DNA from 4 places in the Thermosinus carboxydivorans Nor1 genome. Region 3 is predicted to be linked to each of the others. Evidence: riboswitches for the same ligand, from Rfam matches in the RefSeq annotation. Region 3 holds a riboswitch; each other region holds the start of a gene.
What was found. Region 3 has a riboswitch for cyclic di-AMP ahead of TCARDRAFT_RS16145 (peptidoglycan-binding protein). Riboswitches for the same ligand answer to the same signal wherever they lie in the genome.
Positions count from the first base shown of each region.

Region 1: another riboswitch for cyclic di-AMP. It lies ahead of TCARDRAFT_RS00235 (DUF2294 domain-containing protein); the one in region 3 lies ahead of TCARDRAFT_RS16145 (peptidoglycan-binding protein).
Region 2: another riboswitch for cyclic di-AMP. It lies ahead of TCARDRAFT_RS12115 (peptidoglycan-binding protein); the one in region 3 lies ahead of TCARDRAFT_RS16145 (peptidoglycan-binding protein).
Region 4: another riboswitch for cyclic di-AMP. It lies ahead of TCARDRAFT_RS06240 (C40 family peptidase); the one in region 3 lies ahead of TCARDRAFT_RS16145 (peptidoglycan-binding protein).

Region 1 is NZ_AAWL01000001.1:54,460-58,659, reverse strand. It holds gene TCARDRAFT_RS00240 (MFS transporter) at 1-1,080, opposite strand, end outside; cyclic di-AMP (ydaO/yuaA leader) riboswitch at 1,568-1,707, shown strand; gene TCARDRAFT_RS00235 (DUF2294 domain-containing protein) at 1,752-2,144, shown strand; gene TCARDRAFT_RS00230 (APC family permease) at 2,330-4,171, shown strand.
Region 2 is NZ_AAWL01000023.1:22,599-26,798, reverse strand. It holds gene TCARDRAFT_RS12130 (DMT family transporter) at 1-227, opposite strand, end outside; gene TCARDRAFT_RS12125 (alpha/beta hydrolase) at 285-1,022, opposite strand; gene TCARDRAFT_RS12120 (PaaI family thioesterase) at 1,015-1,458, opposite strand; gene TCARDRAFT_RS12115 (peptidoglycan-binding protein) at 1,574-2,164, opposite strand; cyclic di-AMP (ydaO/yuaA leader) riboswitch at 2,163-2,310, opposite strand; gene TCARDRAFT_RS16230 (3D domain-containing protein) at 2,477-3,217, opposite strand; gene TCARDRAFT_RS12105 (2-phosphosulfolactate phosphatase) at 3,326-4,027, opposite strand; gene TCARDRAFT_RS12100 (M20 family metallo-hydrolase) at 4,036-4,200, opposite strand, start outside.
Region 3 is NZ_AAWL01000002.1:115,657-119,856, reverse strand. It holds gene TCARDRAFT_RS02130 (4-oxalocrotonate tautomerase) at 1-29, shown strand, start outside; gene TCARDRAFT_RS02125 (ferredoxin family protein) at 108-404, opposite strand; gene TCARDRAFT_RS02120 (FAD-dependent oxidoreductase) at 404-1,780, opposite strand; cyclic di-AMP (ydaO/yuaA leader) riboswitch at 1,997-2,128, shown strand; gene TCARDRAFT_RS16145 (peptidoglycan-binding protein) at 2,133-2,765, shown strand; gene miaB (tRNA (N6-isopentenyl adenosine(37)-C2)-methylthiotransferase MiaB) at 2,873-4,200, shown strand, end outside.
Region 4 is NZ_AAWL01000006.1:95,055-99,254, reverse strand. It holds gene spoIVB (SpoIVB peptidase) at 1-290, shown strand, start outside; gene aroH (chorismate mutase) at 585-947, shown strand; gene mqnE (aminofutalosine synthase MqnE) at 974-2,071, opposite strand; cyclic di-AMP (ydaO/yuaA leader) riboswitch at 2,211-2,334, shown strand; gene TCARDRAFT_RS06240 (C40 family peptidase) at 2,337-2,996, shown strand; gene TCARDRAFT_RS06235 (Fur family transcriptional regulator) at 3,196-3,621, shown strand; gene TCARDRAFT_RS06230 (metal ABC transporter ATP-binding protein) at 3,633-4,200, shown strand, end outside.

The sequences.
Region 1 (4,200 bases), on a different contig from region 3:
AATAGCGCCGCCAATTAAAAGGTGCAGTGGGTCGGACAAATTGGCATACACCCACACCGCGGCCGCGGAAGCCAGTTGGAAGGCCATATAAGTTGGGCGGCGGCCGATTTTATCGGCAATATAGCCGAAGACGGCAATCCCCAAAATCATCCCTAGAACGGTGGCCACCATCCACATGCTCGTTTTGTTCAGCGTCAGCCCATGCTGCTTCATCAATACCGTGGGCAGCCAGACCATGATGCCGTAGTAACCCGTGTTCTGCACACTGGTCATCACCGTAAGAGCCAGCGTGGTCGTTGCCGTACGGCGATCGGCAAACAGATGCAGCAGTGGGAACTTGGTGGTCTTGTTGTAAAACGCCTGTTCCTCGGCAGTCAAGGGTAACTTGGCCGCAATTTTGGCCTGAAGGGCCTTTTTCTTTGCCTGTGTTGCCAGCCAGATGAGCGGTTCAGCCAGACCATAGCGTGCCCAGGCAGCGAACAGGGCCGGCACCGCGCCGACCAGGAAAACGGCCCGCCAGCCAAAGGCCGGTAGTACATAGGCGCTGACCAAAGCGGCAGCCACCACGCCGAGCTGCCAGCCGACAGCCACTGCCCCGGTCGCCCGCGCCCGCTTTTCTTTCGGCCACGTCTCGGTGACAAGGGTCATGCCGATGCCAAACTCGCCGCCCAAGCCCAAACCGGCCAGAAAGCGGTAAATGTTGAGTTCCAGGAAGCTGTCGGCAAAGGCCGTTAGGCCGGTGAAAACCGAGAAAACCAGAATGGTGAGGGAAAAGACACGCACGCGCCCGATATAGTCAGCCAAAATGCCAAAGCCATAACCGCCAAGCACCGCGCCGATCAGGGTCACCGTGGCCACCAACCCGCCCTCGGCGAGGGTCAGGCCGAAAGCACCGATGATCGCTGTCATGACAAAGGACAGGATAAGCATATCCAAACCATCCATTGCGTAGCCTAATACGGAAGCAAGCAGTACTTTCCAGCGGTAGCGGCTGCCGCCATCCGCCGCGCTGGCCTGGGTTAAGCTTTGGGGCAAGAAACGGGGGGGTTGTTGCTCGATAACCTTGACGTGGGTTTCCATACCTTCTCCTCCTCGTTTTTGGTACCGAGGCAAGCGAAAAAGGCTTCCTGTCAGTCGCACTGACAAGAAGCCTTTTTAGTATGCAAAAGCGCCAACAAGCTGCAATCTTAGTTACGCCGCCTACCTTGTCAGCCTCACAGGACTGATTTAAAGGTACCAATAATATTGATTTTGTGTTTATTATGCCACGCCGCCCCGCCCGCTGTCAACCCTGCCCTTATGGCAACCAAGTACGGCGTAAAGTACTGGCTAGATTGTTCTACTAGCTTTTATGCCGACTGTTCATAAAATCATTATTTCGGAAAATGGGAGACAATGTTTTCACACCTGGTTTTTGCCGCGGCTTCAAATTTTGCGCAAACTGTTTTAATGCAGCGCCATAACCATCCCGTTGTATTATTAGCCGGCCAAGGCTATAAAAAGCCAGTTTTTCCTGCTAAAATGAAACTTTCTTTCTGTAACAGATAAGCTATAATTTACTCTGTAAAACAAAGCAAAGCCGAATTCCGTATGGAAGCGGAGGACCCACCTTTTTGGGGTGAATTCTGCCACAAGCAGAAAGGATGTTTACCTCTCTTGCCATCCTAACCCGACAGCTAACTTCGTAGGCTAAAGCAAAGAGGTCGAAAGGCCATATATGGTCTTTTCTTTTTATGGAGGAAACAGTTGTTATGGCTATTAAAAAAACTCTGTTGGAAGCCGAAATTAACGATGCCTTTATTAAGTTTCAGCGCAGCCTCATTGGCCGCGGACCTACGGAAGCCAAGACTTATATTATTGATGATATGGTCTTAATCCGCCTAAAAGGCGTTCTGACGATCGAGGAAACCCATCTTGTCAAAACCGAAAAAGGGCGGCAAATAGTTAAACAAATGCGGCAGATTCTGCGCGAGACATTTAGCGAAGACGCTGAAAACCTGGTAGCCCGCCTCACCGGGTGCCGGGTGGTCAGCAGCCACAGCGACATTAGCACGAAAACGGGCGAGCGGGTGGAAATATATATTCTTGACACAAATTTAGAAAAACAACTCCGTGATGAAGAAAAAACCAAAGTGGACACATAGCTGGCGGACAAAACGCAGAAGCTGCACAGCTTAGGCGATTTGTAGGCCGGTGCGCGAGTAACAGCCGGGCGGCTTATATTGGCCGCAAAGGTCTGGTTGCTTACGCACCGGTTTGCTTTTTATTGAATAACTTCGGGAATACTGTGTTAACAACAATAGGTATAATGGAGGTTGTTGATAGTTTTATGATGCGTGAAATCAGGCGTTTGCTAATTGGCAGACCGCTGCATAATCAAGAGCTTAGTCACGAAAAGCTTCCCAAATGGAAAGCTCTGGCAATTTTTTCATCTGATGCCCTCTCTTCGGTTGGTTATGGTCCAGAACAGATTATGCTGATGCTTGCGGTTCCGGGGGTATTAGCGTATGGCTATATCGGGCCGGTCGCCTTTGCTATCCTTGTCTTACTGGCTATTGTAACTGTTTCCTATGTACAGGTAGCCAAAGCTAACCCCGGCGGTGGCGGCTCCTACTCCGTAGCCATTACTAACCTTGGTGAGTTGCCGGCCTTAACGGCAGCAGCGGCTCTATTTGCCGACTATTCCCTTACTGTAGCAGTAAGTATTTCCTCGGGTACAGAAGCAATCGTATCTGCCTTTCCCCAGTTAGTCCCCCATGCCTTAACAATTGATTTAGCCGTGTTATTTGGTATATTGATGTTAATCAATCTGCGCGGCGTACGCGAATCATCCAATGTTTTTGTCTTTCCTACGTATGCTTTTATTCTGGGAATGTTAGGGCTTATTGCGGCAGGTGTTTATCAGGCGTTTACGCAGCCAGCGCCACTCATCCCGCCCGCATCTGCCGCTAAGCAATGGGACTGGGCAGTAGCCTTTCTGATCCTGCGAGCCTTTGCCTCTGGCTGCAGTTCTATGACCGGGATCGAAGCCATTTCCAACGGCGTACCCATGTTTAAAAAACCGGAAATCCGCAATGCAACAATCACAACTTATTGGATGTCGGCGATCCTTGCCGTCATGTTCGCCGGAATTTCCTTTTTGATTATGCATTATCACATCATGCCGGTGCCTGATGTTACGGCACTCTCGCAGGTGGCCGAGTTAACCTTCGGTCGCAATTGGGCGTATTACTATGTTCAATTTACCACCATGCTGGTACTATATCTGGCCGCCAACACGGCTTATAACGGCCTGCCGCCCTTACTCTCCATTTTAGCAAAGGATGGCTATATGCCCCGTTATCTTGGCGCCAGAGGCGAACGGCTCAGCTTTTCCAACGGAATAATTCTTCTCAGCGTCATAGCCGGCCTGCTAATCACTATTTTCCACGGCAACACCGAACATCTAATTTCTTTGTATGCCATTGGCGTCTTTCTTTCGTTTACCATCGCTCAAGTCGGTATGGTTGTTTACTGGCGCCGCGAGAAAAGCAAAGGCTGGACCAGGCGAGCAATTTTAAATGGAGTAGGGGCCATCGTCACTGGTACCGTTGTGTTGGTCATCGCTATTACCAAATTCTTTTATGGCGCCTGGCTGGTGCTTATTTTCATTCCGACAATGATTTATATTTTTAAAAAAGTCCGTCACCACTACAACGATATGTCAGAACAGCTCCAGCTGCCGCCTGAATATACCAATCCTGCCAGCTTGCAGCACCCCCAAGCTAAGAACTTGATCATCGTACCAGTAGCCAGTATTACCCGCGTGGTAGCCCAATCACTCCAGTACGCCAAAACGCTTAGTCCCGATATCCTGGCAGTGCACATTGCTACCGATGACGAAACAGGTCGTAAATTTAAAGAAAAATGGGAGAAATGGAATCCCGATATCCGCTTGGTTATTATTTACTCTCCTTACCGGTTGGTAATTAAGCCATTGCTGGATTATATTGAACAGCTTGAAAGAACCAAGGCGCCGTCTGATTTTATAACCGTCCTGATCCCGGAATTCGAAACAAAAAAGTGGTGGCACAGATTGCTCCATAACCAAACGGGCTGGGTTTTGCGGACGCTGCTTATCTTAAAAGAAAACGTAATTGTCGCTACTATTCCTTATCACCTACAAAAATAAAATCGGCAACCAATAGCTAAAAGCATTGG
Region 2 (4,200 bases), on a different contig from region 3:
CACGGTGCCTCCGGCAAAGCGGCGAGATTTCCCTTCCCAAGACGAAACAAAAATAATAACGCCAGCAAAATAATTGTACCGGTGACGTGAACTATAAAAGTTGCTTCCAAAAGCCCGATTACTTTGCTTAAGGCAGCATTTAATGAACCCTGTATGGCCATCAGCACTCCGGAGATTAAGGCTAACAACAGCGCCAGCATGTTGCCGGAAAGATCCAATGCATACACGCTCCTTTTGCCAAAAGTTGCGATCCACGCATCAGATAGTTTGTACCCGGCAAAAAATTATATACTACCTGAACAAAACCACATTTTTAGCCACCGGAGTGTTGCGGCAATGGCTTGTTCGGAATGACCGGTAAAATGGTGGTCAGCTCCATCGATAACAATCAGCTCTTTCGTCGGCGCTGCCTGCTCATAAAGAGCGTGGGCCTGACTAAGCGGTACAATCTCGTCCTGGTTCCCGTGGACAATCAAGATTGGTATAGGCGGTAAGGACTGCAAAGCGGCAAACAAATTATGACGGCTTAAATCATGGAGAAACTCCGGACCTAGTTCCAGCTTCCCGTAATTATCACAAATATACAACCGTTCCCCCCTAACAAGCTTTTCATACCCTTCGCCAAGGGCTAAGCGAAAGGTTGCGTGCAAATTACAGGGAGTAGCCCATAGACACAGGCCGGCGATATTTTTATCCTTCGCCGCAAAAACAAGCGAAGCACTCCCCCCCATACTGCGGCCTAATAGTAAGACACGAGGACTGACAAATCGCCGGCAATAGTCGACAGCATAACCTACCTCGGAAATCTGATTTGATAATGATTGCAAGGGGGTAAAATCAAAGCGCAACACAAAAATACCTAACTTCGCAGCCTCGTTAGCCAGTTGTACGGCCTTGCCGCCCCCGTCTTTGGAGCCACGGAAACCGTGGCAGATAACCAAGGCGCAATTGCCGCCGCCATCAGGACGGTGTAAGACACCTGACAGATAACCGTGTTCCGTTGGAATCCGGACTTCAATCATGGTGCTCACCTTTTTCAAAGGCGCCAATAACGAAAAAAGTCCCCCGTGCTTTGGCCAATAAAATGTCTTCAGCGCAATCACGCACGTCCGCTTCTACAACCATAGTGCTTTTCCCTTTATGAACAACAGTTCCGACAGCTTTGACAACAGACTGCTGCTGCGCTCCGCGGATGTAATTGATATTCATATCTATCGTTACCACTCGGTTGCCCAGCGTAGCACATGCCACTCCCATTGCCGTGTCGGCTAAGGAAGCTAATGCCCCTCCATGAGCAACACCATAAAGATTTGTATGCTTCCCATAAATGACTGGCATGGTCAACTCGGCCCGTCCTTCCTCAATTTTCGCTATTGACATTTGCAGTAACCGTACATAGGGATTGCGATCATAAATATTCTTTAAATGCTCTTTAAGCCACTCTATGTTATTGACCAAGACTAGTGCCTCCTCACATTATACCTTTGCATATCTTTCCCATAAATATAACTAGTACGGCGCCTAGCTAATTTTTCCTTTAAAAAAGGCAAAAGAAAGACAGGCTGGCAGCCTGTCAATCAAGTACATAAACAGTTACGTGTTGTCTTCCAAACTGTAGTGCTTCTTCCCGGCTTTCAAAGGCAAGGTCAATTTTGTTGCCTTTTATCGCCCCGCCAATGTCATCAGCGATAGCATAGCCGTATCCTGGAATATATAGGCGCGTACCAAGCGGAATGACCGCCGGGTCCACGGCAGCCAATCCTTTGCGAAGTAAATTGCCACGATAAGTATAGCTGCCATTGCCGTCATCAAAACGAGTATAAGCAGTAGCTACCATGGTTAAAACCCTGCTGTACCGGCTAGGTTCAACCGCGGCCCGTTCTAAATAGCGGAGAGTGTCTTTTCCGACAATGCCATCGGCCACTAGTCCGTTATCACGCTGAAACTCCAACACCGCACGCATAGTGGCGCCGCCAAAAATGCCGTCAATTGCCCCGGCGTAGTAGCCTTTATCGGCTAACATTTTTTGCAGATACCGTACATCTTCTCCCCGGTCGCCTTGGCGAAGAAGGTTGTCCCCCGGCGCAGCCAAGGAAGTTGCGGCAAATAGCAGCATGAGCAGAGTAAGTACCGCTGCAAGGGCAATTTTTTTCAATTGTCTCACCTCTCTTTTTCTACGCCTCCGAGGTTAGCTGTCGGGTTAGGGTCAAAGAGAAGGACTAGAGAAAGAACCCTTCCACCATTCTGGCGGATTCACCCCTGTATCTTTAGTGGGTCCCCCGTACCAAACGGATTCGGCGTTATTGTAATTTTACTATAAATTGACTCCATAGTCAAAGGTAACTACAACTAAAAAATGGCAATTTATTCCTAACTGTGAGCTAGTCGCCATATGAACGATAGCTATGGAAATATATGTGTGAAAATAGCGCCCTGGTAAGCGCCAATGAAAAAAGGATCGGATAACCCGATCCCCTTATTCAAGTACATACACTTTCACTTTTTGAATGCCATAGTCAAGGGCTTCGCTCCGTGTATTGAAAGCCAGGTCGATACGGTTGCCTTTAATGGCGCTGCCTTGGTCCTCGGCAATTGCTTCACCATAGCCTTCCACCCAAAGCCTGGTCCCCATGGGGATTACATTAGGGTCAACCGCGGCAACGCCTTTGCGCACTTTGCCGCCCATATAAGTCTTATCTCCCCATTTGCCGTTATCCAGCGGACCGGGAGCATAAGCGGTAGCTGTCATTTCCAGGACACGCTTATAGTTTTGTGGCGCTCCCATTAGAGAATTATTATTGCGCACGCTTTGCGGCGCCAGAACATTATTGAAATTAAATAGCATAGAGATAACGGCCAATTCCTTATCATAAGAAGCCAATCGCTCGCTTAAAGTTTGCTCGACTTCTTGACGAAGGACGGTTTCTACATTCTTATTCAAATCCCCGTTCGCGACAGAAACGACATCAGCGCCAGCTGTTGACTTACTTGCTTTTTCCAAGGCTGTTTTGGCGAGTAAGTCCCACAACGCTTCTTTTTTACCTTGTTCTAAATCCTTCTTTACTCTCAGCAGTTCTTGCACCCGTACCATATTGGGACCGGCAGTGACAACTTCTGCGAGCTTGTCCTCAAGAAAAGCAGCATGAGCCTGTGGCAATACAGGAGAAAACATATTGATGGTCAACGCCATCAAAGTGATAACAACTGCTTTCTTCACAATTCATCTCCTTTCCCCTCTTGTTCACCCCCCATTGTATCATATTGTTTACATAATTAACAGACGGTAATTTTAACAAAAAACCGGCCAGATAATTGGCCGGCTTATTTAGGTTATTGTAATAATGCCATCACAATATTGGGGAACCACTGAAAAAATATCGTGCTGGAGACAAAAGACCACATCATCGGCAAAACCGATATCACGCAAATAGCGCCCGTGCGACGAAGTCATCACCGTTTTAAGCAAATCGGAGTGAGCCCCCTCGTACATGGCGCGGGCGGCAAGAGCTTTGTCACTAAGAGTGGCCGATAAACCAAAACGGCTGACAAGTAGACCGGCACAGAGGACGTCCTCTATTGAAAAATTTCCTTCCGTACCGGCACAGAGAAACACAACATCCCGACCCATGTCGGACAAACGCTCACACACCGCAGCCGCATTGACAAATGCGGCCGTGAAAACATTGGCGGCATTGCGCGCCAATCCCAACGCCCTAGTTCCGTTTGTCGTCGTCATGATAATCGTTTTACTATCCACTATATTACGTACATACTCAAACGGGGAGTTGCCGAGCTGAAAGCCAGGTATTATAAGCCCTTTCCTTTCACCCGCCAGTAATGCGTCGGGAAAATGATCCTGCTTTAAAACAACGGCCTCTTCGACCGTCGCCGTAGGGATTAGCTTCCGGCAACCGTTGGCAAAAGCCGTGGCAATAGATGTTGTGGCACGTAAAACATCAATAACAACGACAACGCTAGCGGAAGACGCTAGATAATCATCTGGCGTAAAACATACATCGATTTGCAATAAAACACCTACTTTGCCAATTCATAGAGGACTTCCGTCAATACACAGATACCTGCCTCAATATCCTTGGGTGAAGCGTACTCATCCGGATTATGGCTAATGCCGTTAGCGCAGGGAATAAAAATCATGCCGGACGGAGCGATTTGGGCCATATTCATGGCATCATGCCCCGC
Region 3 (4,200 bases):
AAGCCGGTGTATTGCGTTCTGACATGTAAAAACAACAGCCCATTTCGTATATTACGAAGTGGGCTGTTTTATTAGTTTTTTATTATTAAAAAGATATAAGTTACTTGTCATCCTTCTTTATATGACACTCCATAACCGCCATTAGGGTAGGAAAAATTAATATTATTAGCCGGACATACTAGCCGGCAGGAACCGCATTCGATACATTGCTTGTATAACACTAGAATGGGATCAGCAGGCTGATAATTCCACCTAAATACCCCGGAGGGACATATGGTTAAACACTGTTTGTCTGTGCAATTACGACAGACTTCCTGGTCATTGATGACAACATGTTGCCAGTCTTCATTGGTCTTAAAAAGCAGCAATTTTAATTTTGCATCTAACTCAGCTAAGTTGGACATTATCGCATCACCTTTAACACTTTCCAGACATCTCTTATTGTTTTTAAGATTGGCTGCATACTGGTAACTTTTTGAAATATAAATTTACGCTTTTCGCGCTTCGGCATGGTGTATATCTTGGTAATATGATATGCTGTTTCATTGGCCATACGGGTATATAAATCGAATAAATACGGTATCTCCTTCAATAACTTGCTTGCTCCGGCATTGGCTTTGAAATCCTGCAGGACAAAGCTTTCATCAAGTAAGGTTCGGTATAGTGATAGTTTCTTAACGGAAAAATCGCGACTAGCCTTTGCTGCATAAGCAGCCCTGGCGGCAAAAAAACCTGACCACATGGCCAAGTTTATGCCATGAACGCCATTAACTAGTGAAGCAGCATCGCCGATAATCATCAGCCCCGGGTGTACTAGTTCTGGCATTGCGTAATATCCGCCTTCGGGAATAAGGGCAGCGCCATATTCAATAGTAGTACCACCATCCAGCAATGGCTGCATATGTGGATGCTTTTTTATTCGCTCCAATAGATCATTAGGGTTAAAGCCAGCCTTAGCTAAATCGGCTAAAGATATACCAACATTAATATTAAAACTGTCTTTGAAAGTATGAATAGAACCAGTACCGTTAAACCCAGCAGTGGGGTAACCGATAAGTCCGATTATGGTACCATGACCCGGAAGCAAATTGAACCGTTCTTCAATTACTTTCGCTGGTAAAGCAATAGTTTCCTTTACATAAAGGGCAAAGTTTCTCGGTGAAATCTGCGGCGCCAGCTTAGCACGTTCAGCCAACATTGAATTGGCGCCATCCGCAAGAATAATTATATCGGCAATAAAATCGCTGTTTTGGGGCGGAGATACATGCACACCAATGGCTTGCTGACCGTCGAACAGCACTTCAGATACGTGATGGTTTAGAAGCAACGTAGTTCCAGCGCTAATTGCTTTTGCGGTCAACCATTTGTAAAAATTGACACGTTTTATTGTAAACCGATTATAAGGGGCGGCAGCGAGTTTCGTGCTGCGAAATCTAGCTGTTAAGATCGAATCTTCAGTCATCCACCAGTACGCTTGGTCAGTGACAATACGTTCATACGGACACTCTTCCCAGAAATTGGGGAAGAGTTTATGGACGTGCTCAGCAATGATTGACACGCCACCGCAACATTTTGCTCCTGGATAAGGGCCACGCTCCAATAGAAGCACGTCAAGACCTTCTTTGGCCATAAAATAGGCAGCCGTTGAGCCTGCTGGTCCGGCTCCTACGACAATTGCATCATATTTTTTAGATGGATTGGCCAATTTTAACTGGCTTTTAATGGTATCTTGATTTGATAGATTTTTTGTTTGTTGGGTTTTGTACCATTCTTTTAGCACGCTATCACCAGTTTTAGTGTGTACAGTTGATGAGTACTCTATCCACTCAATTAAAAATGCTCTATTTGATTTGTATTGCTTATTTTACAACTAATTAGTATACATAAACATATATACGAACAACGACGAATCATAAAGATATTTTTATATAAATGATATGCAGCGCCATTTTGGGGCATTTTTTTCTTTTGTTTTTTTATAGTGGAATGATGTATCATACTAAACGTGCCGAAGTTCCTTCAAAGGAACACGGAGGAACCATTACTGGGGTGAATCCGCACATGCGGTAGGGATTTCCCTTATCCCGAACCCGTCAGCTAACTTCGTAGGCAGAGAAAGGGAGTGGTTGATTATGAGAAAAATGCGCACTGTAGCAGCATTAATGGTTGCTGCCATTATCTTCAGCCTTGTCGGCCTTGCGCCGGTAAGTGCCACAGCCCTCGGAGAACGAGTGCTGCAAGTTGGCGCAACAGGCGACGATGTCCGTGAATTGCAGATTAGATTAAACGAGTTAGATTTTTATGCAGGAACTGTAGACGGTGTTTTTGGTCCCCAAACACAACATGCGGTTAAGATGTTTGAAAAAGCAAATAATCTTGAGAGTGATGGCATTGCCGATCAGGACTTGTTAACTTTTATGCAAAAAAAGGTGCCCAAAGTATCCCGCAACTTACCGGAACGTTATAAAACGGTCTTGGATATTGTTGCAACCGCTTATGCTCCAGGTCCGCATGATAACGGCAAATGGGGAAATCTTACTCATATCGGTACTCAGGTTCGGCCGGGCATCATCGCTGTTGACCCGAAAGTTATTCCGCTTGGTACGCGTGTATACATCGAGTTTCCCGACGGTCATGGCATGTATGCCGTAGCCGAGGACACAGGCGGTGCGATTAAGGGCAACCGTATTGATATTGCCATGTGGACGGTTGCCGAAGCGTATAAATTCGGCATCCAAAAAGTTAAAGTTTATGTCTTGGATTAAAAACACCCGGGGTATCCCGGGTGTTTTTAATGACGAAAGAGAGTTTTATGTCGCATTGTTTGCCAGAAAAAATTGGGATATAATAAGTCAGAAGAGGGAGTGATAACATGGATGCTTTAAATAGAGATACCGACCTTAACTATGGACAGTCAAGAAAATATCACATTATTACTTACGGTTGTCAAATGAATGAAAATGATTCGGAGCGGCTGGCCGGCCAGTTGCGCGGTCTTGGTTATAGCAGCACCGATCAAATTGAACAGGCAGACCTTATCTTAATTAACACTTGCTGTGTTCGCGAGAGCGCGGAAAAAAAGATCTATGGCAAAATTGGCGAATTAAAAAGGCTCAAAACGGTTAATCCCAATCTGCTCATTGGTGTAACAGGGTGTCTGTCGCAAAAAGATCGGGACAAGATTTTTACTAAGGCTCCCCACGTTGATTTGGTTATGGGGACTCATAATGTTCACCAACTCACAGACCTGATAAAAGAAATCTCCCAGTCCAGGGATCGGGTACTGGCGGTATGGGATCAGGCAGAGCGGCTAGCGCCCGATGTGCCAACGGTACGCAAGAGTCAGGTTTCGGCTTGGGTACCTATTATGTACGGATGTAATAACTTTTGTACATATTGCATCGTGCCATATGTGCGCGGACGGGAGCGAAGCCGGCCGCTTGCAGACATTCTTGCCGAAGTCCGGCAGTTAGGGACTGAGGGATTTAAGGAGATTACGCTGCTGGGCCAAAATGTAAATTCCTATGGCAAGGATGGGGAAGAAACCATTGATTTTGCCGATTTACTGGCAGCCGTGGACAAAGTGGAAACCATTGCCCGGATTCGGTATATGACTTCGCACCCGCGCGACATGAACGCCAAGGTCATCGCGGTTATTAAGCACGGACAGCGGATTTGTGAACACTTTCATTTGCCAGTCCAGTCCGGCAGTGATATCGTTTTGCAGCGGATGAACCGCGGGTACACGACAGAATATTATCGCAAACTCGTGGAAAAGATTCGTAGCGAAATACCGCATGCCAGTATTACCACAGATATTATCGTGGGATTTCCTGGAGAAACGGATGAATTATTTATGCAGACGCTTGATTTTGTCCGGTCAATTCGCTTTGATGCTGCTTATACTTTTTTGTATTCTCCTCGCTCTGGCACCCCAGCTGCAACTATGCCGGATCAAGTGCCGTTGGCGATAAAAAAGCAACGCCTGCAACAACTAATGGCCGTCCAAAACGAAATTAGTTTAGCTATTAATGAAGCTCTTATTGGTCAAACAGTAGAAGTACTTGTTGAGGGCCCCAGCAAAAACGATCCGGATAAGATGATGGGGCGGACGCGAACTAATAAAATTGTACTTTGGAATAGGGGAAAAGAACAAATCGGGCAGCTTATTTCAGTAAGAGTTCTTAAAGCACAGACGTG
Region 4 (4,200 bases), on a different contig from region 3:
CGGAAGGCAAAGGGTTGGTAATTAAAGTGACCGACAGTCGATTGCTTGAAAAGACGGGTGGCATTGTCCAAGGCATGAGCGGCAGCCCTATTATACAAAATGGCAAAATCGTCGGTGCGGTAACGCATGTCTTTATCCACGACCCAACGCGGGGCTATGGCTGCTTTGTCGACTGGATGCTGATGGAAAGTGGTCTGTTGCCGAAAAAAGAGAGGCAAACAGTCAGAAAACTATTCAGTTTTTCAGGCTTATTTGGTGCGCCTGGCTGGGCGTTATTATCCTTGGGGTAATTTTGCATTTAAGATTGTTTCTCCTCATAACTATATCATGGGGGGGAAGGACATGAATTTTAAAAATTTATTTGTTTGCTTAAAGGCTGCGGCAGCACTTTCTGCTGGAAAGACCGTCAGGAAGGCCGTTACATTGAATTGACGGACAAAAATGAAGTATGTCCTGAATGCGGTTGGTGGAAATGTCACTATTGCGGTTCTTGCCGGTGTAATAAACTCAATGACGAAAGGAAAAGCGAACAAGACAACGAATAGATGAAATATAAAAAAATCAGGCGGAAAGGAGCGATTACGTTGCTGCGCGGAGTCCGGGGAGCGACAACAGTAGATGCGAATACGCCGGAAAATATACAGGAGCGAGTTCGCGAACTATTAACAGTTCTTGTCCGGGAGAATGGAATCGATACGGCCGATATCGGAGCGGTAATTTTTAGTTCTACACCCGATTTAAATAGCATGTATCCTGCCGCAGGGGCCCGGATTTTGGGTTGGACGGAAGTGCCGCTATTCGGCACCCAGGAAATTGATAATCCTACAGGTTTGGCTAGGTGCATCCGGGTACTCATACTGTGGAATACCGACCTTCCTCAGGGGAAGATCAGGCATGTGTATCTACACGGCGCGGCGGTACTGCGGCAAGATATCAACAGGCAATAAAATTCAGCCTAGAAAAAGGCTGTTTTTTATTGTCTGTAAATTTTAACAATATTATACAGTGAATCCCGCTCAACAGGAATGCGCCCGGCTTGACGGATGACATTGACCAGCCGTTCGATGCTTAGCGACTGCTCAGACTTACCGCCGGCCGCATGTGTGATTTTTTCCTCGTTTACCGTTCCATCCAAATCATTGGCGCCAAAGGCCAGCGCCAACTGGGCAATCGGCAAGGTAAGCATAACCCAATAAGCTTTGATGTGTTTAAAGTTATCGAGCATGAGACGGGCAAGCGCTATCATTTTCAGGTCTTCCCAGGCTGGAACCCGCGTGACCTGGCTTTCTAATGCGGTATTTTTCGGATGAAAGGCCAGACCGATAAACGTTTGGAAGCCCCCGGTCTCATCCTGCAGGTCGCGAAGCGCCAAAAGGTGGTCAATGCGTTCCTCTGGTGTTTCGATATGGCCGTAGAGCATGCTGGCATTTGTCCGGATACCGAGACGATGGGCCGTGCGCATGATAGCGAGCCAGTCTTCACCGCTGGCCTTATTTGGACAAAGAAGGCTCCGCACCCGGGGGCTAAAGATTTCCGCTCCGCCGCCCGGCATAGATCCAAGGCCAGCCTTCTTCAGGGTTTTCAGCACTTCTTCCACCGATTTGCCGGATATCTTGGCAAAATAGTGAATTTCAACAGCAGTGAATGCTTTAAGATGTAGATGGGGCAAGGCTTCTTTAACGGTGGCGATAATATCGACATAATATTCAAAAGGCCAGTCGGGGTGTAAACCGCTAACGATGTGTAGTTCGCGCAAATCAGGGTCCTCAGCCGCTTGGCGGGCGATACGGAGGACATGTTCTTTGGTCATGCTGTAGGCTTGCGGACTGGAGTTGTCACAGCCGAAAGCGCAAAATTTACAACGGGCAGTGCAGACATTTGTCAGGTTAATATGCCGGTTAACATTAAAATATACATAATCGCCGCTGACCCGTTGACGAACTTTGTTGGCAAGATAGCCTAGCCAGGCCAAATCATGTGAGTGGAGGAGTGCAAGTCCTTCATCACGGGACAAACGAAGACCTTCTGTGATTTTTGTTTCGATCTGATAACGAAATGCGTCGGAAAGCATGGCGACACTCCTTTCACTTAGCAATTCGCTGATGAATCGTGGTTTTCCTGTAGATATAGTAAAAAATGAGAAACCGGAAATTTTTTCAAGAAAAACCATTTAGAAGGATTATGTACAAAAATAGCGAATAATTCAGGTGAGCTATATAAAGCCTAATCCAGCTCAGGAGCGGGGGAACCATTACTGGGGTGAAACTCTTTAGGAGTGGGGTGCCTTCAACCCTAACCCGTCAGCTAACCTCGTCGGCTTAGAGAGGAGAATTGTCTTGGGTAAAGTGTTTCGGACGATGGTTCTTTTTTTGCTGCTGTTTATGACAGCAACCTTCGCCCACGCCTCAGGAGTCTATGAAGAAGGGGATCAAGGCCCGGAAATAGCCGCTATTCAGGCCCGGCTTAGAGAGCTTGGCTATCGGCTGGAGGTTGACGGCGACTTCGGCCAGGCGACCAAAAGCGCCGTAATCGCCTTCCAAAAAGACCGGGGCTTGGAAGCGGATGGCGTTGTCGGGGCCCAGACCTACCGCGCTCTCATGGGACGGGACATGCCGGTTAGCCGTGATAGTAGCGCTGCCCGGCGGGTCATTCAGACGGCCATGCGTTATATCGGCGTTCCCTATGTTTTTGGCGGTACGACTCCTGATGGGTTCGACTGTTCCGGCTTTACCCGGTTTGTGTATGCCCGGGCGGGCGTATACTTGCCGAGAACGGCTGACGCGCAGTTTGAAGTGGGTCAACCTGTATCTTATTCAAGATTACAGCCTGGCGACATGGTTTTCTTTTCCACTTATGCTCCTGGTCCTTCGCACAGCGGTATTTACTTGGGAGATGGCAATTTTATCAGCGCTACGTCCAGCCGTGGTGTGGTCATCGATCGCATGGATAGCAGTTACTGGGGGCCGCGTTATGTAGGAGCGCGTCGGGTGTTATAAGATTTGGAGGCCAGGCGCCTCCTTTTATTTTTCCTCTATTTGAGCAAAAATTGCTGTATGACAGAATGTTTGCATAGCCTGTGTTTAATGGTAGAAGAATAAAGAAAAGACTGGGCAAATTTTTTTTTATGCTTTTAGTAAGAAAGTTCCTATTTGTGATGAATCGTATATATTTTGATTAGAAGCGGAGTGAATTATCATGTTAAATGACCTGGTGCAGCAGCTTAAGGAAAAGGGGTATCGCATTACACCGCAGCGGCGGGCAATTTTAGAGCGGATACTCCAAACGGCGAAGAACTTGACAGCGGCGGAAATATGGCGTGAAGTCCGTCATCAGTATCCAGACGTTGGTCTCGATACAATTTACCGTAACCTGAATATTTTGGTTGAAATGGGGCTGTTAATTCCTATTGTCGGGCTGGGTAAGAACGGAACTCGGTATGAGGTAGCTTCCTCATCCCGGCATCATCACCATATTACTTGCATAAAGTGCGGTGAAGCGGCTTGCTTGGAATTTTGTCCTATTGATCCTGAATTTTTAATTATGCTTCGCCAGCATGGGTATGAACTTGTCCGGCACAATATTGAGTTGTTCGGTCTTTGCGCGCAGTGCCGGCAGGGTTAGGAGGGCAATAAATGTGCATGGTGCAGCTTGATGGCGTATGCTTTGCCTACGATGATCATCCCGTGCTTAACAATATATCTTTAGTGGTAGCCAGCGGTGATTTTCTCGTCGTTGTCGGTCCCAACGGGGCTGGTAAAAGTACGTTGCTAAAAATAATGGCGGGAATCGCTAGGCCACAGGGCGGCGAAGTTCGCATCGACGGACAGTCGGTAAGGGAAGCGCAAAGGCAGGGACTAATTGGTTATGTACCGCAGACCTACGGAAAGAACTCGGCCGGTTTTCCGGCAACAGTGGAGGAAGTAGTGGCATTGGGTTTGGTCACAGGCGGCGTTACCAGGCCCAGCAAGCAGTTAGCCACCCATATTGTAGAACATATGTTGGAACTTGTTGATATGGCTGACCTGCGCTCAAGGCGTATCGGTGAACTCAGCGGCGGGCAGCTGCAGCGAGTGATGGTGGCGCGAGCTTTGGCCGGCAACCCCAGGCTCCTTTTGTTAGACGAGCCGACTAGCGGCATTGATGCTGATGCCAGCGCCAAAATATACGAACTGTTGGGAACGTTGAATCGCAACTTGGGGA